Regions from separate parts of the Streptomyces sp. NPDC051963 genome, predicted to be linked through region 1. Evidence: riboswitches for the same ligand, from Rfam matches in the RefSeq annotation. Region 1 holds a riboswitch; each other region holds the start of a gene.

Region 1 (4,653 bases):
GCAGACCAGGGCCATCAGACGCTTGGAGTCGGCGGCGTCGTAGATCGAGAACGACGAGGTGAAGCCGAGCTTCTTGCTCTCCCGGCGCAGGATGCGCACGCACGCGCTGTGGAAGGTCATCACCCACATCGCGTTCGCGCGCGGGCCCACGAGTTGCTCGACGCGCTCCTTCATCTCGCCGGCGGCCTTGTTGGTGAAGGTGATCGCGAGGATCTGGCCCGGGTGCACGCTCCGCTCGCCGAGCAGATACGCGATGCGGTGCGTGAGCACACGCGTCTTGCCCGAGCCGGCGCCGGCCACGATGAGCAGCGGAGAGCCCGAGTGGACGACCGCCGCTCTCTGGTTCTCGTTCAGCCCTTCCAGGAGCTGCGCCGGGTCGACCGCCGGCCGGTGCGCGCCGTCCCTGTAGTACGCGTCCCGGTCCGGCGGCGCGTCGAACTTCCCGGCGAACAGATCATCCGGAACCGGCTCCGGTACATGATCGTCCTCGGGGGGCGGCGGGGGTTCCTCCGCATGGGCCCGCGGGGCCTGGAGGTCCGCCAGGAAGCTGTCATCAAAGAGGCTGCTCATCGCTCTCCGAGTTTAGGGCCTGCCCGATGGCCCAGTCCGGGGGTCGCGGGGTCTGGCACGCACATCTGCCGCGTTGTCGTCAGTCGCCGACTCCCCCACTCTCGGCTTCGCTCGACCGGGGGGACCCCCATCGCGTCGACTCCCTCCTCCGCCTTGCAGCTGCACGCACCAGACCCCGCTCGGGTCTGTTGATCGGGCACCGGCGTGAATTCCGAACCGGGCCATCGGACAGACCCTAAGGCGCCCCACTGACAACCCGCCGCCGCCCTGAGAACATCGCCGATTTCCGAAGCCGTAAGGGTCTCAGAGTGCGCGAGCCCCCGGCCGCTTCAGAATCAGAAGCCGAGGATCTTCCAGACCTGGCCGCCCGGTGTCTTGCCCTGCCCCAGGTCCGTACCGTCCCGGTCCGCGATCGACCAGGCCGAGACATAGACCTTGCCGTCGTACGGGTCGACGGCCACGCCTGCCGGGAACGGGACCTTGACGCTCGTCCGTTTGCCGTGCGAGACCTTGGTCACCTGGCCGGCGAAGAGCTGACTGACGTACAGGTCGCCCTTGGTGTTGAAGGCGATGCCGGTGACCGAGCCGAAGCCGGACTTCCAGCCGAGGATCTTGCCGGTCCAGGGGTCGACGCGCCACACGCGCGCGGTGGGCTTCTCGGTCTCGCCGTTGAGTTCGCCGACGTAGAGCTTGCCGTCGGGGCCGAGGGCCAGGGAGGTCGGGACGGACTGGTTCTTGTCGTGGTCCGGGAAGACGGTGAAGGGGCGGGCCCGGCCCGACCGCGAGACCTCGATCAGGTCGTTGCCGGCGGCGTCCGCGACGATCTTGCGGCCGTCGGGGAGCGCGAGGACGGCGTACGGGTTGGACTCCACGGACGCCTTGTGCGGGTTGTACTTCAGTTCCACGGCCGAGATGTCCGCAGCGGTCCTCGCCTTGCCGTGCGTGATCTTCAGCAGCTTGCCGAGCTTGTTCCAGGGCGGGGTCGTGGGGACTCCGGCCTCCGGCGGGGCGAAGGTCTCGACGCCCCAGACCTTGCCGTGCAGCGCGGAGACACCGTCCACGCCGGTCGCGCCGCCGCCGTCCGGGGCGGCGGCCGAGGGGAGCCCCTGCACCACCCTGTGGTGCTTCCACGCGCCCCCGTCCCAGTAGATCTTGGTGACCGCCGAGCTGAGACCGATGCAGGTCTCGCCCTCCGGCCCCTCCCCGATGCACTTCTTGCCGCCACGGCCGGCTTCGGCGACGTACAGGCGCCCGTGGTCGTACGACAGCTGACGCGGATTGTCGAGGCCGGTCGCGATGACGCGGACGACCGGTTTGCCGGCGGTCCGGCCGTCGTGTCCGGCGTCGGCGCTCGCGGGGGCGATGCCCGCGGTGGCGGTGAGTGCGACTCCGGTGGCGATGACGAGTGCGGTGCGTTTCCTCATGGCCGTACTCCCTCTCAGCCGCCACGGCTCCCGACCGTGGCTGGCTGGAAGCTACCGGCCCGAAGCGGGCGGACGCCGTCACTCCGGACAAAATACGAACAAGTCACCGCAGACCCTTCCGGATTGACCACGGCGCGCGATTTTCTGGGCTAAGGTCACGAAAATGTATCGGGCATATCACCCATCAACCTTCACAGAGGCCACACGAGTTGGCTAGCGTTCCTCCAGGCCGTACGACCCCCACCGGCGAACGTCGCCGGGCCGCGCGGCCTCCGCCTAATCCGGCGCGTCCCCCTGGGCAGACCGGAGCCGGGGACCCACCGAACTTGGGGTGAATCGACCGGACTTCCCTTCGGGGAACGGTCGTAGGGCAACCCTTCCGAACCACCCGCCCGAACCCGACAGCTAACTCGGTAGGCGGACCATGGAAGGAGTCGCCTCCCTTGGCGTCGCACCGCAAGTCGCGTCCTTCGGGTACGCGCGTAGCAGGCATACGGACCCCCGCCCTGGCAACGGCGGCCCTCACCTCCGTGGCCCTGTTGTCCCAGACGGCCAACGCCGCACCCTCGACCGATGACAAGCCGAGTCTCGAAGAGGTCGAGAAGAAGGTCGACGACCTGTACCGCCAGGCCGAGTCGGCGACCGAGAAGTACAACTCCGCGAAAGAGAAGACCACCAAGCAGCGCAAGCGCGTCGACACCCTCCTCGACGACGTCGCCCAGCGCACCCAGAAGCTCAACGAGGCGCGCGAGGAGCTCGGTTCCTTCGCCGCGGCCCAGTACCGGACCGGCGCCTCCGCACCCGACACCGCGACCTTCCTGCTCGCGGACACCCCGCAGGACTACTTCGACCAGACCCAGCTGATGAGCCGGATGACCGGCCGCCAGAAGGAAGCGGTCGACGAGTTCGTCACGCAGCAGTCCGAGACGATGGACAAGCGCCGCGAGGCCACCGCGAGCCTCGAGACGCTCAACGAGTCGCAGGGCGACCTGAAGACGGCCAAGACGACCGTCCAGCAGAAGCTCACCGATGCGCGCGAGCTGCTGTCGAAGCTGACCGCCGAGGAGAAGGCGCGGCTCGCGGCGATCGAGGAGCAGAAGCAGCAGGAGGCCGCGCGCAAGGCCGCGGAACTCGCGAAGCAGCAGGCCGCTGCGGAGGCGGCGGCCCAGGAGGCGGCGCAGCAGGAGAGCGGCTCGAGTGCGTCGGACTCCCCCGGCACCTCCGTGACCGACTCCTCGTACGCCGCCAAGGCCGAGAAGGTCCTCGCCTTCGCCCGCTCCCAGGTCGGCAAGCCGTACGTGTGGGGCGCCACCGGCCCCGACTCCTACGACTGCTCCGGCCTCACCCAGGCCGCCTGGAACGCCGCCGGCATCTCCCTCCCGCGCACCACCTGGGACCAGGTGAACGCCGGCACGACCGTCTCCCTCTCCGCCGCCCAGCCGGGCGACCTGGTCTTCTTCTACGACGACATCAGCCACGTCGGCATCTACATCGGCAACGGGATGATGATCCACGCGCCGAAGCCGGGGGCTTATGTCCGCGAGGAGTCGATCTACTACGACGGTGAGTCGTCGATCCACAGCGTGGTGCGGCCGGCCTGAGGGCTCCGCAGGACCGCGCTTGACCTTGACGCCGGGTCAACCCTCCATCCTTCCGGCAGGAGCTTCTCGCAGTCGGCGGGAAGCTCCGCGGAGGAGGCGGATGACCATGGTGGCGCAACCGATCGCCGGTCCGGCGATTCGCGTGCGGGGTCTGGAGAAGTCGTACGGGAAGCTCGAAGTGCTGCGGGGTGTGGACTTCGACGTGGCGCGGGGCACCGTCTTCGCCCTGCTCGGCTCCAACGGGGCGGGCAAGACCACGACCGTGAAGATCCTCGCCACGCTCTTGAAGGCCGACGCGGGGACGGCCGGCGTCCATGGCTTCGACGTCGCCGCGCAACCGGCGGACGTGCGGGAGTCCATCAGCCTCACCGGGCAGTTCGCGGCCGTCGACGAGATCCTCAGCGGTCGGGAGAACCTCGTGCTCGTCGCCAGGCTGCGCCACCTCGATGATCCGGGCGCGATCGCGGACGACCTGCTGAGGCGTTTCTCGCTGACCGACGCGGGCGCACGGAAGGTGTCCACGTACTCGGGTGGGATGCGCCGCCGGCTGGACATAGCGATGAGCCTCATCGGGAATCCGTCGGTGATCTTCCTGGACGAGCCGACCGCCGGTCTCGACCCCGAGGGGCGCATCGAGGTGTGGCATGCCGTCAAGGAACTCGCCGAGTACGGAACGACCGTGCTGCTCACCACGCAGTACCTGGACGAGGCCGAGCAGCTCGCCGACCGGATCGCGATCCTCCACAAGGGTCGGATCATCGCGAACGGCACCCTCGACGAGCTCAAGCAGCTGTTCCCGCCGGCCACGGTCGAGTACGTCGAGAAGCAGCCGACCCTGGAGGAGATCTTCCTCGCGATCATCGGCAGCGAGGCCAAGAGCGAGGCCATCGGCACGAACACCCAGGGGGGACGAGGATGACCGCGTACTTCCTCGGCGACACGGCTGTTCTCACCGGGCGGACCCTGCGCCATGTCACACGCAGCGTGGACACCATCATCACGACCGTCATCACGCCGGTCGCCATGATGCTGATGTTCGTCTATGTGTTCGGCGGCGC
Region 2 (4,653 bases), on a different contig from region 1:
GGCCGACCAGCGGTTACGCCATCCATCTCACCGACGAAGACGAACTGGTGCACCTGCACTGGGGCCCGCGGGTCGCGCTCGCCGACGCCGAGGCCCTCGCGATGCGTGCGCAGCCGGGCTGCAGCTCCTTCGAGTCCCAGCTCGACGGACGCGAGGAGTACCCGGTCGAGGGCGGCCCCCGCTTCGCCCGGCCCGCCCTGTCCGTACGCACCGAGGAGCGGCGCGGCACCGAGTGGCACTTCGAGGCGTACGAGGCCGAGGGCGACGCACTGCGGCTGCGGTTTCGCGACGAAGGCCTGACCGTCACGCTGCACTATCGCATGCGCGACGACGTCGTGGAGCGCTGGGTGACCCTCGACAACGACGGGCCGACGGTCGAGCTGCTGCGTGCCGACTCCGCCACCTGGACCCTGCCCGACCGCGGCGCCTGGCGGCTCTCCCAGCTGCACGGCCGCTGGGCAGCGGAGTCCCGGCTCGTGCGCTCCGACCTCACCTACGGTGAGAAGGTCATCGGCAGCCGGCGCGGCCACACCGGTCACCAGCATCTGCCCTGGGTCGCGCTGGACGACGACGCGACCGAGGAGCGCGGCGAGGTCTACGGCTGCGCCCTCGGCTGGTCCGGGTCCTGGCGGATCGCCGTGGCCCAACTCCCCGACGCGCGCGTGCAGATCACCGGCGGTGCCGGATACGACGACTCGGGCCTGCTGCGCCTGGCGGCGGGCGAGTCGTTCACGACGCCCGTCTTCGCCGGTCTGTGGAGCGACCGCGGCTTCGGCGGGGCGAGCCGCGCGTGGCACGCCTATCAGCGGGCGTACGTCATCCCGGACGCGGACCAGGACCGGCCGGTGCTCTTCAATTCCTGGGAGGCCACCGAGTTCGACATCTCCGAGGAGCAGCAGCGGGCACTCGCGCGCCGGGCCGCGGACATGGGCGTGGAGCTGTTCGTGGTCGACGACGGCTGGTTCGGGGCGCGGACCAGCGACCGGGCCGGGCTCGGCGACTGGACACCCAACCCCGACCGCTTCCCCGGCGGCCTCAAGCCGCTCGCGGACCACGTGCACGGACTCGGTATGCAGTTCGGCATCTGGGTCGAGCCCGAAATGGTCAATCCGGACAGCGACCTGTACCGCGCCCACCCCGACTGGGTGCAGTACCAAATCGGACGCAAGCGTGCTGAATTTCGCAATCAGCTCGTACTGAACCTCGCCCGCGACGATGTCCAGGAGTACCTCTGGGAGCAGCTCGACACGCTCCTCTCCAGCGCCCCGATCGACTACGTGAAGTGGGACTTCAATCGCTGCTTCACCGACGCGGGCTGGCCGGGAGAGGCGTATCCGCAGCGGTTGTGGGTCGACCATGTGCACGCTCTGTACCGCCTGTTGGACCGGCTGCGGGAAGCGCACCCCGGCGTCGCCTTCGAGTCCTGCTCCGGCGGTGGCGGCCGGATCGACCTCGGGATCATGAGCCGCACGGATCAGATGTGGACCTCGGACAACACCGACCCGCTCGACCGGCTCGCCATCCAGCACGGCTTCAGCCAGATCCACCCCGCGCGGGTCATGGCCGCCTGGGTCACCGACAGCCCCAACACCCAGCTCAACGGCCGGGTCAGCTCGCTGCGCTTCCGGTTCGTGAGCGCCATGGCCGGGGTGCTCGGGGTCGGCGGCGACCTCACGAAGTGGACGGACGAAGAGCTTGCCGAGGCCCGGGACTGGGTGGGCCTGTACAAGGAGATCCGGCCTCTCGTGCAGCGCGGGGACCTCTACCGGCTGCGGCCGCCGCAGGGCGGTTCGAGTGCGGTGCAGTACGTGCTCGGCGACGAGACCGTCGTCATCGCCTGGCTCCAGTCGCAGCACTACGGCGAGCCCGTACCGGCGCTCCGGCTGCGCGGCCTCGACCCGACGGCGTCGTATGAATGCCGCGAAACGGGCGAAGTTCACCGGGGTGCGGTGCTGTTGCACCACGGATTGCCTACGGGGCTGCGCGGCGACCTCGATGCGACGGTTCTCCGGCTGCGTCGCATCTGAGTCTTCTGTCCGAATTGGGATCTTCATTCCAACTCGCTCTGGAATAAGGCGCCCTGGGGAGATGCCGCGTGAGCAGCGTCATATTCGTGACCGAGCGTCGCCCGTCATGTTCACGTAATTCGCGTGTCTTTCCAGGGATTTGAATCCCGTGCGCGGTCGGAATTCACGGAGTGTGACTGGGATTTCCCACAAGGGATCAAGAGAAACGCATGTCCCGGGAACCTCTTGCTTGTCCCTTTGCGTCTTAGTCGCTTACGTTCGCCACCAATCCGGACGGACGCCCAATCCTGCCGCCGCCCGGAGACCGCACAACTCACCCGTGAACGGCAGGAGCGGGGGACCCACAGGTAGAACCGCCTGTTCCGGTCTCCGGAACGGCTAGGGGTCAAGCCGCGAACGCGCGGCCGGACATCTCCAGTCCGCACCCGACAGCTCACCTCGTAGGCGCCGGAGAGGAATTCGCCATGCCCGCGAAGGGTAAGCACCGCCGTCCCAAGAGCCAGCGCTTCACCCGCTCGATCGCCGTCGCCGGAACCGGTGGCGCAGCGCTCGCCCTCCCGCTGCTGGGGGCCACCGGAGCACATGCCGCTCCCGCTCAATCCGTTTCGGAAAAGGCCGTTCAGTCGGTTCCGAAGACCGAGAAGAAGGCAGCCGAGAAGAAGGCCGCCGCGAAAACCTCGGGAGTGAAGACCTATTCCGTGAGGGCCGGTGACTACCTCTCGAAGATCGCCGACGAGCAGAATGTCAGCGGTGGCTGGCACAAGCTCTACTCGGACAACCGAGAGGCCGTCGGCGACGACCCGTCGCTCATCCACCCCGGTCTGAAGCTCTCGATCGGCAAGAAGGCCGCGACCGACTCCTCCAAGTCGTCGCCTTCGTCGCCTTCGTCGAAGTCGTCCGGCTCGTCGGACTCATCCGCTTCGTCCGACTCGTCCGCGTCGGATTCGGCGGCGTCGTCCAGCTCGAACGCGGCGAACACTCAGTCCGCCGACACCACGAGCACCGCCGGCGGCTTCACCCTGCCGGTGGCCGGTGCCACCGTCGGGACCCCATACCACATGTCGGGCAGCATGTGGTCCAGCGGTTACCACACAGGCGTCGACTTCGTCGTCCCGACCGGCACCTCGCTGAAGTCCGTGGGTGCGGGCACGGTCGTCTCCGCGGGCTGGGGCGGTGCGTACGGCAATCAGGTCGTCGTCAAGCTGGCCGACGGCTACTACGCGCAGTACGGCCACCTGTCCTCGATATCCGTCTCCAACGGGCAGACCGTGACCGAGGGCCAGGAGCTCGGCCTCTCCGGCGCGACCGGCAATGTGACCGGCCCGCACCTGCACTTCGAGATCCGCACCACCCCGGACTACGGCTCGGACGTCGACCCCGTCGCCTACCTCCGCTCGCACGGCGTCTCCGTCGGCTGACACCCGCGACCGACGCGCCCCCCACGCCACCGAAGGCCGGACCCCGATCCCCGGGTCCGGCCTTCGGTGTTCTTCGTCGCCCGGATCGAGACGGACGGCTGAGTGACGCCACAACGTCCTTGATCGGAAGGCTATTCCTGAGTTGGTGAACACTTTAGGCGTGGCTTATCTCACCGCCCGTCAACCCCTTCCTACGGTCGCGTAGCTCACATCCGAAGGTGAATCATGGGCCGATGTGGCAGACGATTCGAAGAATGACAACAGATCAGTGATCGGGTCGTACGTGGCGGTGGGGGACAGCTTCACCGAGGGCGTCGGCGACCCCGGCCCCGACGGAGCGTTCGTCGGCTGGGCCGACCGGTTCGCGGTACTGCTCGCGGACCGGCGTCCGGAGGGCGACTTCGAGTACACCAACCTCGCCGTGCGCGGCAAACTGCTCGACCAGATCGTGGCGGACCAGCTTCCGAAGGCAGTCGAACTCGCCCCGGACCTGGTCTCGTTCTGCGCGGGCGGCAACGACATCATCCGGCCCGGAACCGACCCCGACGAGGTCGCCGAACGCTTCGAGCGGGCGATGGTCCGGCTCACCTCGGCCGTGGGCAGCGTCATGGTGACGACCGGCTTCGACACCCGGGGCGTCCCGGTGCTCAAGCATCTGCGCGGCAAGATCGCCACCTACAACGGCCATGTACGGGCGATCGCCGACCGGTTCGGCTGCCCGGTGCTCGACCTGTGGTCCCTGAAGACCGTTCAGGACCGGCGGGCCTGGGACAACGACCGGCTCCACCTCTCGGCCGAGGGGCACACGCGCGTGGCGCTGCGCGCCGGCCAGGTCCTCGGCCTGGAGGTCCCGGCCGACCCCGACCAGCCCTGGCCCCCGCTGCCGCCGCGGGGCACCCTCGATGTGCGGCGGGACGACGTCCACTGGGCGCGTGAGTACCTGGTCCCGTGGATCGGGCGGCGGTTGCGGGGAGAGTCGTCGGGCGACCATGCGACGGCCAAGGGGGCGCTGTCGCCGCACGACATCAAGGAACGGATCAGGTTCGTGGCCTGAGGGCGGCGGTGGGCGGTTCCGCTCACCGTCCTGTCGCGGTCAACGCCTTCCGCTCCAGTCCCAGTTCGCGGGCGAGTGCGTCATCGACCCATTCCTGCGCACGCGCGCGTGACACCGCGCCGGCATAGGAGGTCATCTGCACGGCGAGTCCGTC
Region 3 (4,653 bases), on a different contig from region 1:
GCTCTTCCGTCGCGTACAGCACCAAGACCGTCCCCCCACCGGCGCCTGAGCCCACCCAGCGCTCCTGCGGGCTGCGCCCCTCCCTCGTTAGGGTCAATGCCGTGGCCACCAGTCCCCCGTATCCGCCGCGCCCCAGCGACCCCGCCGGTGGCGCGCTGCGGCACGCGCACTGGTGGCAGGCCCGATGGGTGCGCTACGGCGCTCTGATCACGCTCCTCGCGCTCTCCGGGCTCGTCATCCTCGCCCTCGTCCGCGAACAGACCGGCACGGAGGGGTTCCTGGTCGGGCTCGGGCTGTCGGTGTTCCCCGTGCCGCTGCTCATAGCCGCCTTCCGCTGGCTGGACCGGGTCGAACCCGGCCCCTGGCGGAACCTGCTCTTCGCCTTCGCCTGGGGCGCCTGCGCGGCAGCGTTGATAGCGATCGTCGCCAACAGCTTCGCGACCCGATGGATAGCGACGGCCACCGCGGATCCGTCCAGCGCGGACACCCTCGGGGCGACCGTGATAGCGCCGATCGTGGAGGAGTCGGCCAAGGCGGCGGCCGTCTTACTCGTCTTCCTCTTCCGGCGACGCGACTTCACCGGGATCGTCGACGGGGTGGTGATAGCCGGCGTCACCGCCACCGGCTTCGCGTTCACCGAGAACATCCTCTACCTCGGTACGGCCTTCGGTACCGACCAGCTCAGCGGCGACCGCGGCATCGCCTCCGTCACCGCGGCGACCTTCTTCGTGCGCATCATCATGTCGCCGTTCGCGCACCCGCTCTTCACCGTCCTCACCGGCATCGGCTTCGGCGTCGCCGCGCTCTCGGGGGACCGGCAGCATCTGCGCCGGGTCCTCGTGCCGCTGTCCGGGCTGCTGCTGGCGATGGGCATGCACGCGATGTGGAACGGCTCGTCCACGTTCGGCGAGTACGGGTTCTTCGCCGTGTACGCCGCCTTCATGGTGCCCGCGTTCGGGCTGCTCACCTGGCTGGTCATCTGGACCCGGCAGCGCGAGCTGAGGACCGTACGAGCCGAGCTGCCCGCGTACGTCGCCGCCGGCTGGCTGGGGCCGACCGCGCCCTTCGTACTCGGATCGATGCGGGCGCGACGGCTGGCCCGGGAGTACGCCCGCCATCACTTCGGCAGGCCGGCGGGGCGGGCGGTGGCGCAGTACGAGGCGTACGCGACGTCGCTGGCGTTTCTGCGCCACCGGGGGCGGCGGGGGCGGGCGGGCACCGACTTCGTCGTACGCGAACGGGAGTTGCTGCATGAGCTGTGGCAGCGGCGGAGGGTCGCGGGACCGGCGCTGGAGTACGCGGCCCGAGTGACGGCGCCGGTCGTCATGCCGCCGGCCTGGCCGATGTACGGTCCCGCGGCACCGTATCCGGCGCACCACAACCCGTACCGGACCTAGGCCTCGCGAGTGGCCGCGAGTAACCCGCCCAGGCCGAGCTGCGCTCCGCCCGAAAACCGGCAGCCCTGACGTCGGGGGGTCGTCGTCAGGGCCGCCGGGGAAGGGGAGGCTGGCTCAGGGGTTCAAGCCCTTGCTCCGCAGCCAGGCCATCGGGTCGATGCCGCTGCTGTCGGAGCTACTGGTGTGGACCTCGAGGTGGAGGTGAGCGCCGGTGACATTGCCGGTCGCACCGACGCGGCCGATGACATCGCCGGTGGCGACCTTCTGGCCGACGCTGACACTGATCGAGGACTGGTGGGCGAACCACAGCTCAGTGCCGTCGTCCAGGGTGAGGACGGTCTTGTAGCCGTACGAACCGTCCCAGCCGGCCTGGGTGATGGTGCCGCTGTGGATGGCCTTGATGAGCGTGCCCGTGGGGGCGGCGAAGTCGAGCCCGGTGTGGTAGCCGGAGGACCAGAGGGAACCGGCCTGACCGAAGGTCGAGGTGATGGTGTACGAGGAGGTCGGCAGCGCGAACTGCTTGGCCAGCTCGGCGAGCCGCTCGGCCTCCGCCTTCTGCCGGGCCGCCTCCTCCGCCTTCGCCTTCGCGGCGGCGGCCTTGGCCTCGGCCTGCCTCTCCGCCTCGGCTGCCGCGTCGGCGGCCTTCTTCTGGGCGGCGGCCTGCGCGGCCTGGGCGGCCTTGGTGTCGACCTGGTCCTGCTGCTGCTCGGCCTGGGCCAGGATCCTGGACCGCAACACCTCACCGGCGTCGGAGGTGCCCTGCTCGGTGTCCTCGGAGGCCACATTGACGCTGCTGAGCGCGGTGTCCTGGGCCTCCTCGTCCGAGGAGTCGTCCGAGATGATCGAGCCCACGGACGGCAGGTCGGGCATGGAGATGGACACCGGCGGCTTGCCGGTGTTGGCGCTGGCCATGCCGCCCGCGCCGACGGCGGCTATGACACCGACGCCCAGAACCGTGGAGCTGCGGGCGAATGCCCCGTTGCGCTGCTTGCTGACGCGGTGCCGGCCGCGTAGGGGAGGGAGGGACTCCTCGGTGGGATTCCACTCCTCCTGCGGGCCCTCGTCGTCGGTGCGGTAGCCCCCGTACACAACGGTGTCGGGCTTGCGCTGACTAGGCACGAACGGGGCCTCTGGAGCAGGCCGGTTGGACGCCACGTAGGCGTACTCCTTTCCTTCCCTATCGCCTACCGGGTTAGCTGACGGGTTCGGAGAGGAAGGTCTCCTACGCGCGTATACCCGCCGTGCTTCCACGGTGGCATCCGCGCGATTCACCCCAAGGTGGTGGTTCCCCGGTTCCCTTGCGGAATTCGGCGCGTGCGCACGGAGCCGACTCTTGTGACGGCTGGGACGACCGCGCTGCGTTATCGAACGTTAATAGACCCAGGGGCCGGATTCCAAGCGGTTCCACTTGATCATTAACGTTTTTGCCCAGGACGTACGGGCCATGACCGGTGAAAATCGGGCGAGTTGACCACGTCACCGAAGCAACTCATCGGCCCCACCAGTTCTGACGTTGTGTCAGTTGTTATCGCAACGGGGTGGCTCGATCACGCCGGGTGACAACGGGCATCACTCGGGCTCGGCATGGGCCGGAACACACCGAAGGGCCCGGATCGCAATGATCCGGGCCCTTCGGCCTTCAGTAGCGGGGACAGGATTTGAACCTGCGACCTCTGGGTTATGAGCCCAGCGAGCTACCGAGCTGCTCCACCCCGCGTCGTTGTGTTCACAAGTGTACGTCATCCGTGGGACACCCATGACCACACGGTGGTTCACCCGGCGGGATTGCCCGCGTGGGTGAGGGTTTCCCAGGCGACGAAGAGGCCGTCGGTGCCGGCGGGGCGGGTCTGTTCGGCGAGTTTGCGGGCGGTGGGGACGGAGAGGTGGAGACGGTCCTCGAGGTGGTTCAGGGCGACTTCCAGGTCCGGGCCCATGGTCCTGGCGATCCTGCCGCCGCACAGCCAGGTCGGCGCGGGTGCGCCCAGCTGGTGGCGGGCGTGCAGGGAGAGGGCGGCCTTGAGCCGGTCCTTGGCCTCGGCGTACAGGTCGACGCCCTGGTGCCAGGCGGTCTCGGCGATGTGCGCGGTGGCGGCGAGGGAGTGGCCGACGTGCTCGAAGTCACGGCAGGTCTCCTGGGTGACGCCGTCCTTGTAGGTGGACTGCTTGAACCAGTACGACGTCAGCCGCTGCGGGCTGTCCATGCCGGAGCCGGGCGCGGTGAGCGGGAGGCGGCCGTCCTTGCGCAGGTAGAAGTAGGCGGGGACGCGGTCGCGGAAGCGTTGCAGGGCGTGGTCGAAGGTCTTGTGGTCGTCGAGGAAGACGGCGATGCCGATGGCCGCGTCGGTGGAGACGAGGTCGCGGTTTCCGTTGACGTCCAGGACGCGTCGGGTGACGTGGGGGAGGTAGGCGGTGCGGAGCATGGTCTCGAAGCGGAGTACGCGGTGGGCGGGCCAGTCGCCGCCGGGTGTGTGCCGAATGATCTCGGCGGCCCGCGCCCAGGTGGACCCGGCCCAGGCGGCCTGAAGAGCGGCGTTCTGCCCCGTGTGCCGCTCCAGCTTCGCCGACCAGCCGTCCATGATCTCCCTGGCCTTGACGGCGTGCTGCGGCTTGCCGGTGACGGTGAACATCAGGGCCTGGGTGTAGGCGGCGATGGCGTCCGCGCGCTCCTGGATGCAGCCCCGGCCGGCCATGGCGCCGGCGGGGCAGGAGACGGTCCGGTACGGCTCGGACCGGTACTTGTACGCCCCGTACTTGCTGTCCCGCATGTCCAGGAACGCCTTCAGCCAGGGCTTCCTGCCCTCGTTGACGTTCTCTCGTACGGCGTCCAGCTGGTCCTTGCCGACCAGGACGCCGGGGTGGGTGAACTCGGCGTCCGGCGGCAGGGCGCGGCCCATGGTGCGCGTACCGTCGTCGCTCCCGCACGAGGCGAGCAGTGCCGTGACCAAGGGCAGGATCAGCAAAGCCGCCGTCCGTCTGCGCACCGACCTCATCGCCACCTCCGTGATCCACACCGGTCATTGGCAGCGTTACCTGTACGGCGGCGGGGCGCAGGATCTGATGGGCCGAAGGGGAGTTGGGGTCGGGCCGCAGCCGAGGCCGATTCCGTGCTTCACCCCGTCAGATGCCGGTTCGGCGCCTTCGCCCGTTCCTCGTACTCCGGCAGCACCACCACGGCCACGCCCGCCGCCTCCAGGAGCCCGCTCCCGTCGGCGGCCACGACGAACGTGTCAGGCTCGCGCCACGCCGTCACCACCCG
Region 4 (4,653 bases), on a different contig from region 1:
CCCCACGGCCGAGGAAATGGAGCGCGCCCAGGCCCAGTTGGAGCGCGAGTGGCTGGACCGGCTTGGCACGGTCGCGGGCCGCGCCGACGAACTGTGCCGGTACGCCGTCCTGTTCGGTGACCCGCAGCTCGCCCTCACGGCCGTCGGGCGGGTGCTCGAGGTCACCGCCGAGGAGGTCCAGGAGGTCGCCAAGGCGCGCCTGCGGCCCGACAACCGCGCGGTGCTCGTCTACGAGCCGACCGTCCCCACGGAGACCGTCGAGGAACCCACCGAAGACCTGGAGTCCGCGGCGACCGTGGAAGCCACCGACGACAACGAGGAGGCGGCCAAGTGACCGAGCTCGCCGCTATGGAATTCCACCCCGAGCCGCAGGCCGGCGAGGCCAGGCCGTGGGCGTTCCCGGCCCCCGAGCGCGGGACCCTCGACAACGGCGTGACCGTTCTGCGCTGCCACCGCCCCGGCCAGCAGGTCGTCGCCGTAGAGGTGCTCCTGGGCGCGCCGTTGGACGCCGAACCGGCCGGCCTCGACGGCGTCGCCACGATCATGGCGCGGGCCTTCTCCGAAGGCACCGACAAGCTCTCCGCCGAGGAGTTCGCCGCCGAGCTGGAGCGCTGCGGTGCCACGCTCGACGCGCACGCCGACCACCCCGGCGTCCGGGTGAGCCTCGAGGTCCCGGTCTCGCGTCTGCCCAAGGCGCTCGGGCTGCTCGCCGACGCCCTCAGGGCGCCCGCTTTCGCGGACAGCGAGGTCGAGCGGCTGGTCCGCAACCGCCTCGACGAGATCCCGCACGAGCTGGCCAACCCCTCCCGCAGGGCCGCCAAGGAGCTCTCCAAGGAGCTGTTCCCGGCGGACTCGCGCATGTCGCGCCCGCGCCAGGGCACCGAGGACACGGTCGCGGCCATCGACTCCGCGGCCGTCCGTGCCTTCTACGAGAAGCACGTCCGTCCCGCCACGGCCACCGCCGTGGTCGTCGGCGACCTCACCGGCATCGACCTGGACGCGCTGCTCGGCGAGACGATCGGCTCCTGGACGGGCTCGCCCGCGCAGCCGCGCCCGGTGCCTCCGGTGACCGCCGACGACACCGGCCGGGTCGTCATCGTGGACCGCCCCGGCGCCGTCCAGACGCAGCTGCTCATCGGCCGGGTCGGTCCCGACCGGCACGATCGCGTGTGGCCCGCGCAGGTGCTCGGCACGTACTGCCTCGGCGGCACCCTCACCTCCCGGCTGGACCGCGTCCTGCGCGAGGAGAAGGGCTACACCTACGGAGTGCGGGCGTTCGGACAGGTGCTGCGGTCCGCCCCGGACGGCTCGGGCGCCGGGATGCTCGCCATCAGCGGCTCCGTCGACACCCCGAACACCGGCCCCGCACTCCAGGACCTGTGGACGGTGCTGCGCACGCTCGCCGCGGACGGGCTCACCGACGCCGAGCGCGATGTCGCCGTACAGAACCTCGTCGGGGTGGCGCCGCTGAAGTACGAGACCGCTGCCGCCGTGGCCGGCACGCTCGCCGACCAGGTGGAGCAGTACCTGCCGGACGACTATCAGGCCACGCTCTACCGCGAGCTCGCCGCGACCGGCACCGTCGAGGCCACCGCGGCTGCCGTACGAGCCTTCCCCGTGGACCGTCTGGTGACGGTTCTCGTGGGCGACGCGGCGCAGATCAAGGAGCCGGTCGAGGCCCTCGGCATCGGCCAAGTCACCGTCGTGTCCGCCGAGTAGAGGCGAACGTTCGGGCACGCGCGTGTGGAGCCCTGGTGACGGAAGCGTCACCAGGGCTCCTTTATGTCCGAATTACGGGAGAGGTTGCCTGTCTGGCCTGTGGCATGCGCTACAAAAGCCGTGATCCGTTTGGGGATTGAAAGATGTCCCGTTTAGCGTCTTCCGGGCTGTCCGTCAGGCAGTGCGCCGCATCCGCGGCACCGGACAGCCATCGCCGAGTCCCCAGACGGCGCGAGCCAGGGGAGCCGGGGACCCACATACGTAGTCCCTGGGGTGAATCGGACGCCCGCGCGTGCAGCGAGGGGGTCCGTAGGAGACCTTCCTGCTCCGAACCCGTCAGCTAACCCGGTAGGCGAGAAGGAAGGAAAGGACCAGCCACCACATGGCGTTCACCTGCGCCACCGGGAAGCACCGCCGTCCCAGCCGGATCCAGCGCACCACCGCCCGCGCGGCGGGCGTCGCGGCCCTCACCACCACCGGCGTCATCGGCACCCTGGCAGCACCCGCGCTCGCGGCCGAGTCCGCCGCCGAGACGACCGGCCTGATCCCGGTCATCAGCATCGCCGACTCCGCCGACCCGATCGCGGAGCAGGCCGCCGCGCAGAAGGAGGCCGCCGAGGAGGCCGCAGCCGAGAAGAGGGCCGAGGCTGCCGCCAAGAAGGCCGCCGCGGAGAAGGCGAAGAAGGCCCGCGAGGCCAAGGAGCGTGCCGCCCGCGAGGCCGAGCGCAAGCGCCTCAACAGCTATGTGGCACCGATCACCGGCTCGTACGTCTCCACCGGCTACCAGACCGGCGGCTCCCTGTGGTCCTCCGGCAGCCACACCGGCGTCGACTTCCACGCCGCGAGCGGCACCTCCGTCCACGCGGTCGGCCGCGGCACCGTCGTCGAGGCGGGCTGGGGCGGCTCGTACGGCAACGAGGTCGTGATCAAGATGAACGACGGCACGTACACCCAGTACGGCCACCTGTCGTCCATCGGCGTCTCGGTGGGCCAGAGCGTCACCCCCGGTCAGCAGATAGCCCTCTCCGGCGCGACCGGCAACGTCACCGGACCGCACCTGCACTTCGAGGCCCGTACGACCGCGGAGTACGGCTCCGACATCGACCCCGTCGCCTACCTGCGCTCGCACGGCGTGGGCGTCTGACGACCGACCCACCGATCGCTCCGCGTCCCGAGGCCCCGGCTCCCGAGCCGGGGTTTCGGCGTTTCACACGCCCGGTTGTCCAAAAAATATCCATGGATTCCGGCCCGCCATCGGAAATTCCGGCTCATTGCAATAGAGTCACGGAACACACGTCAATCATCGACGTTTCACGGGGATTAAGGCGGAGGTCGGTCATGCGTATTCCGGCGCACTCGGTATGCACGGCGATCCGGGACGACATCGTCGCCGGTGTCTACGAGCGCGGCGGCAGGCTCACCGAGGAACTCCTCGCCCGCCGCTACGGCGTCTCGCGCGTCCCCGTCCGTGAGGCCCTGCGCACGCTGGAGGCCGAGGGCTTCGTGGTCACCCGGCGGCACGCGGGCGCGTGCGTCGCCGAACCGACCGAGCAGGAGGCCGCCGACCTGCTGGAGATGCGGATGCTCCTGGAGCCGCTCGGCGCGTCCAGGGCCGCCCAGCGGCGCACCGAGGCCCACCTCAAGGTGCTGCGGGGCCTGGTCAGGCTGGGCCAGGAGCGGGCCAGGCGCGGCAACAGCGAGGATCTGCGCTCCCTGGGGGGCTGGTTCCACGAGACGCTCGCCCAGGCCTCCGGCAGCCCCGCGCTGACCTCGATGCTGACCCAGCTGCGGCACAAGATCGCCTGGATGTACGCGGTGGAGGCGCCGGCCAACCCCGCGGAGTCCTGGGCGGAGCACGGCGCGATCGTCGACGCGGTGGCGCGCGGTGACGGCGAGCGCGCCCGGGCGATCACCGCCCTGCACACCGAGCGCGCGGGCGCCGCGCATCGACTGCGGTTCAACGGCGGCGCCGATCGCACGGACCGTGTGAGGAATTCGCAACATCCCGTAAACATGCCGAGCCTGCGGCATTAACACGGGCGCCGTATACAAAGAGGGGTTAATTCGCGGGGGATTATTTCTGCTGCCCGTAAGCGGGAAATGCGAAGGGCCCGCCCGGTAATTCGGGCGGGCCCTTCGGCGCTGCGATGAAAGTCGCAGCCCGGAATTCAGACGGTCTCGGGAAGCTCTTCGAGACCCTCGGCGACCAGCTTCGCCAGCCGGTCGAGGGCGGCGTCCGCGCCCTCGGCGTCGGAAGCGAGCACGATCTCCTCGCCGCCCTGGGCGCCGAGCCCGAGGACGGCCAGCATGGAGGCCGCGTTGACGGGGTTGCCGTCGGCCTTGGCGATCGTCACGGGGACCCCAGAGGCCGTGGCGGCCCGGACGAAGATGGAGGCGGGGCGGGCGTGGAGACCCTCGGCCCAGCCGACGTTGACGCGGCGCTCAGCCATGTGATGCTGCCCTTCGAGTGTTCAGGGTTGTCTAGACCAGTTTCCCATACCGTGAAGCAAGCCCGGAACGGTCCTGCGTCCCGTCCGGAAGTGTCGTCGCACCGCGGCCTCGGCCCGACTCCCGTCCTCCACAGACTGCCTCGCGCCGTTGTCGTACGCGAGCCGTACTCTGGGCCCCATGCAGAGCGCGCCGGACCGGCACGAATACCCCGCCCACTGGGAAGCCGACGTGGTGCTGCGCGACGGCGGCACCGCACGCATCCGCCCCATCACCGTTGATGACGCCGAGCGCCTGGTCAGCTTCTACGAGCAGGTGTCGGACGAGTCGAAGTACTACCGCTTCTTCGCGCCCTACCCGCGCCTGTCCGCCAAGGACGTCCACCGCTTCACGCACCACGACTTTGTGGACCGGGTGGGACTCGCGGCCACCATCGGCGGCGAGTTCATCGCCACCGTACGCTATGACCGAATCGGCACCGACGGA

The links. Region 1 has a riboswitch for cyclic di-AMP ahead of ACIHFB_RS35225 (NlpC/P60 family protein). Riboswitches for the same ligand answer to the same signal wherever they lie in the genome.
Region 2: it holds a riboswitch for cyclic di-AMP, as region 1 does, so the genes downstream of both, ACIHFB_RS15520 (peptidoglycan DD-metalloendopeptidase family protein) here and ACIHFB_RS35225 (NlpC/P60 family protein) in region 1, are expected to answer to the same signal.
Region 3: it holds a riboswitch for cyclic di-AMP, as region 1 does, so the genes downstream of both, ACIHFB_RS42615 (M23 family metallopeptidase) here and ACIHFB_RS35225 (NlpC/P60 family protein) in region 1, are expected to answer to the same signal.
Region 4: it holds a riboswitch for cyclic di-AMP, as region 1 does, so the genes downstream of both, ACIHFB_RS20165 (M23 family metallopeptidase) here and ACIHFB_RS35225 (NlpC/P60 family protein) in region 1, are expected to answer to the same signal.

Annotation. Positions count from the first base shown of each region.
Region 1 covers NZ_JBIUCC010000009.1:186,050-190,702, forward strand. The annotation lists gene pcrA (DNA helicase PcrA) at 1-570, opposite strand, end outside; gene ACIHFB_RS35220 (ScyD/ScyE family protein) at 906-1,994, opposite strand; cyclic di-AMP (ydaO/yuaA leader) riboswitch at 2,258-2,430, shown strand; gene ACIHFB_RS35225 (NlpC/P60 family protein) at 2,438-3,595, shown strand; gene ACIHFB_RS35230 (ABC transporter ATP-binding protein) at 3,702-4,514, shown strand; gene ACIHFB_RS35235 (ABC transporter permease) at 4,511-4,653, shown strand, end outside.
Region 2 covers NZ_JBIUCC010000003.1:720,926-725,578, reverse strand. The annotation lists gene ACIHFB_RS15525 (alpha-galactosidase) at 1-2,027, shown strand, start outside; cyclic di-AMP (ydaO/yuaA leader) riboswitch at 2,332-2,487, shown strand; gene ACIHFB_RS15520 (peptidoglycan DD-metalloendopeptidase family protein) at 2,492-3,445, shown strand; gene ACIHFB_RS15515 (SGNH/GDSL hydrolase family protein) at 3,714-4,499, shown strand; gene ACIHFB_RS15510 (TetR family transcriptional regulator C-terminal domain-containing protein) at 4,522-4,653, opposite strand, start outside.
Region 3 covers NZ_JBIUCC010000015.1:19,015-23,667, forward strand. The annotation lists gene trmB (tRNA (guanosine(46)-N7)-methyltransferase TrmB) at 1-49, shown strand, start outside; gene ACIHFB_RS42610 (PrsW family intramembrane metalloprotease) at 102-1,397, shown strand; gene ACIHFB_RS42615 (M23 family metallopeptidase) at 1,512-2,552, opposite strand; cyclic di-AMP (ydaO/yuaA leader) riboswitch at 2,564-2,720, opposite strand; tRNA gene ACIHFB_RS42620 (tRNA-Met) at 3,041-3,114, opposite strand; gene ACIHFB_RS42625 (alginate lyase family protein) at 3,170-4,387, opposite strand; gene ACIHFB_RS42630 (dihydrofolate reductase family protein) at 4,507-4,653, opposite strand, start outside.
Region 4 covers NZ_JBIUCC010000004.1:782,209-786,861, reverse strand. The annotation lists gene ACIHFB_RS20175 (pitrilysin family protein) at 1-334, shown strand, start outside; gene ACIHFB_RS20170 (pitrilysin family protein) at 331-1,719, shown strand; cyclic di-AMP (ydaO/yuaA leader) riboswitch at 1,922-2,088, shown strand; gene ACIHFB_RS20165 (M23 family metallopeptidase) at 2,102-2,863, shown strand; gene ACIHFB_RS20160 (GntR family transcriptional regulator) at 3,058-3,753, shown strand; gene ACIHFB_RS20155 (HPr family phosphocarrier protein) at 3,888-4,169, opposite strand; gene ACIHFB_RS20150 (GNAT family N-acetyltransferase) at 4,348-4,653, shown strand, end outside.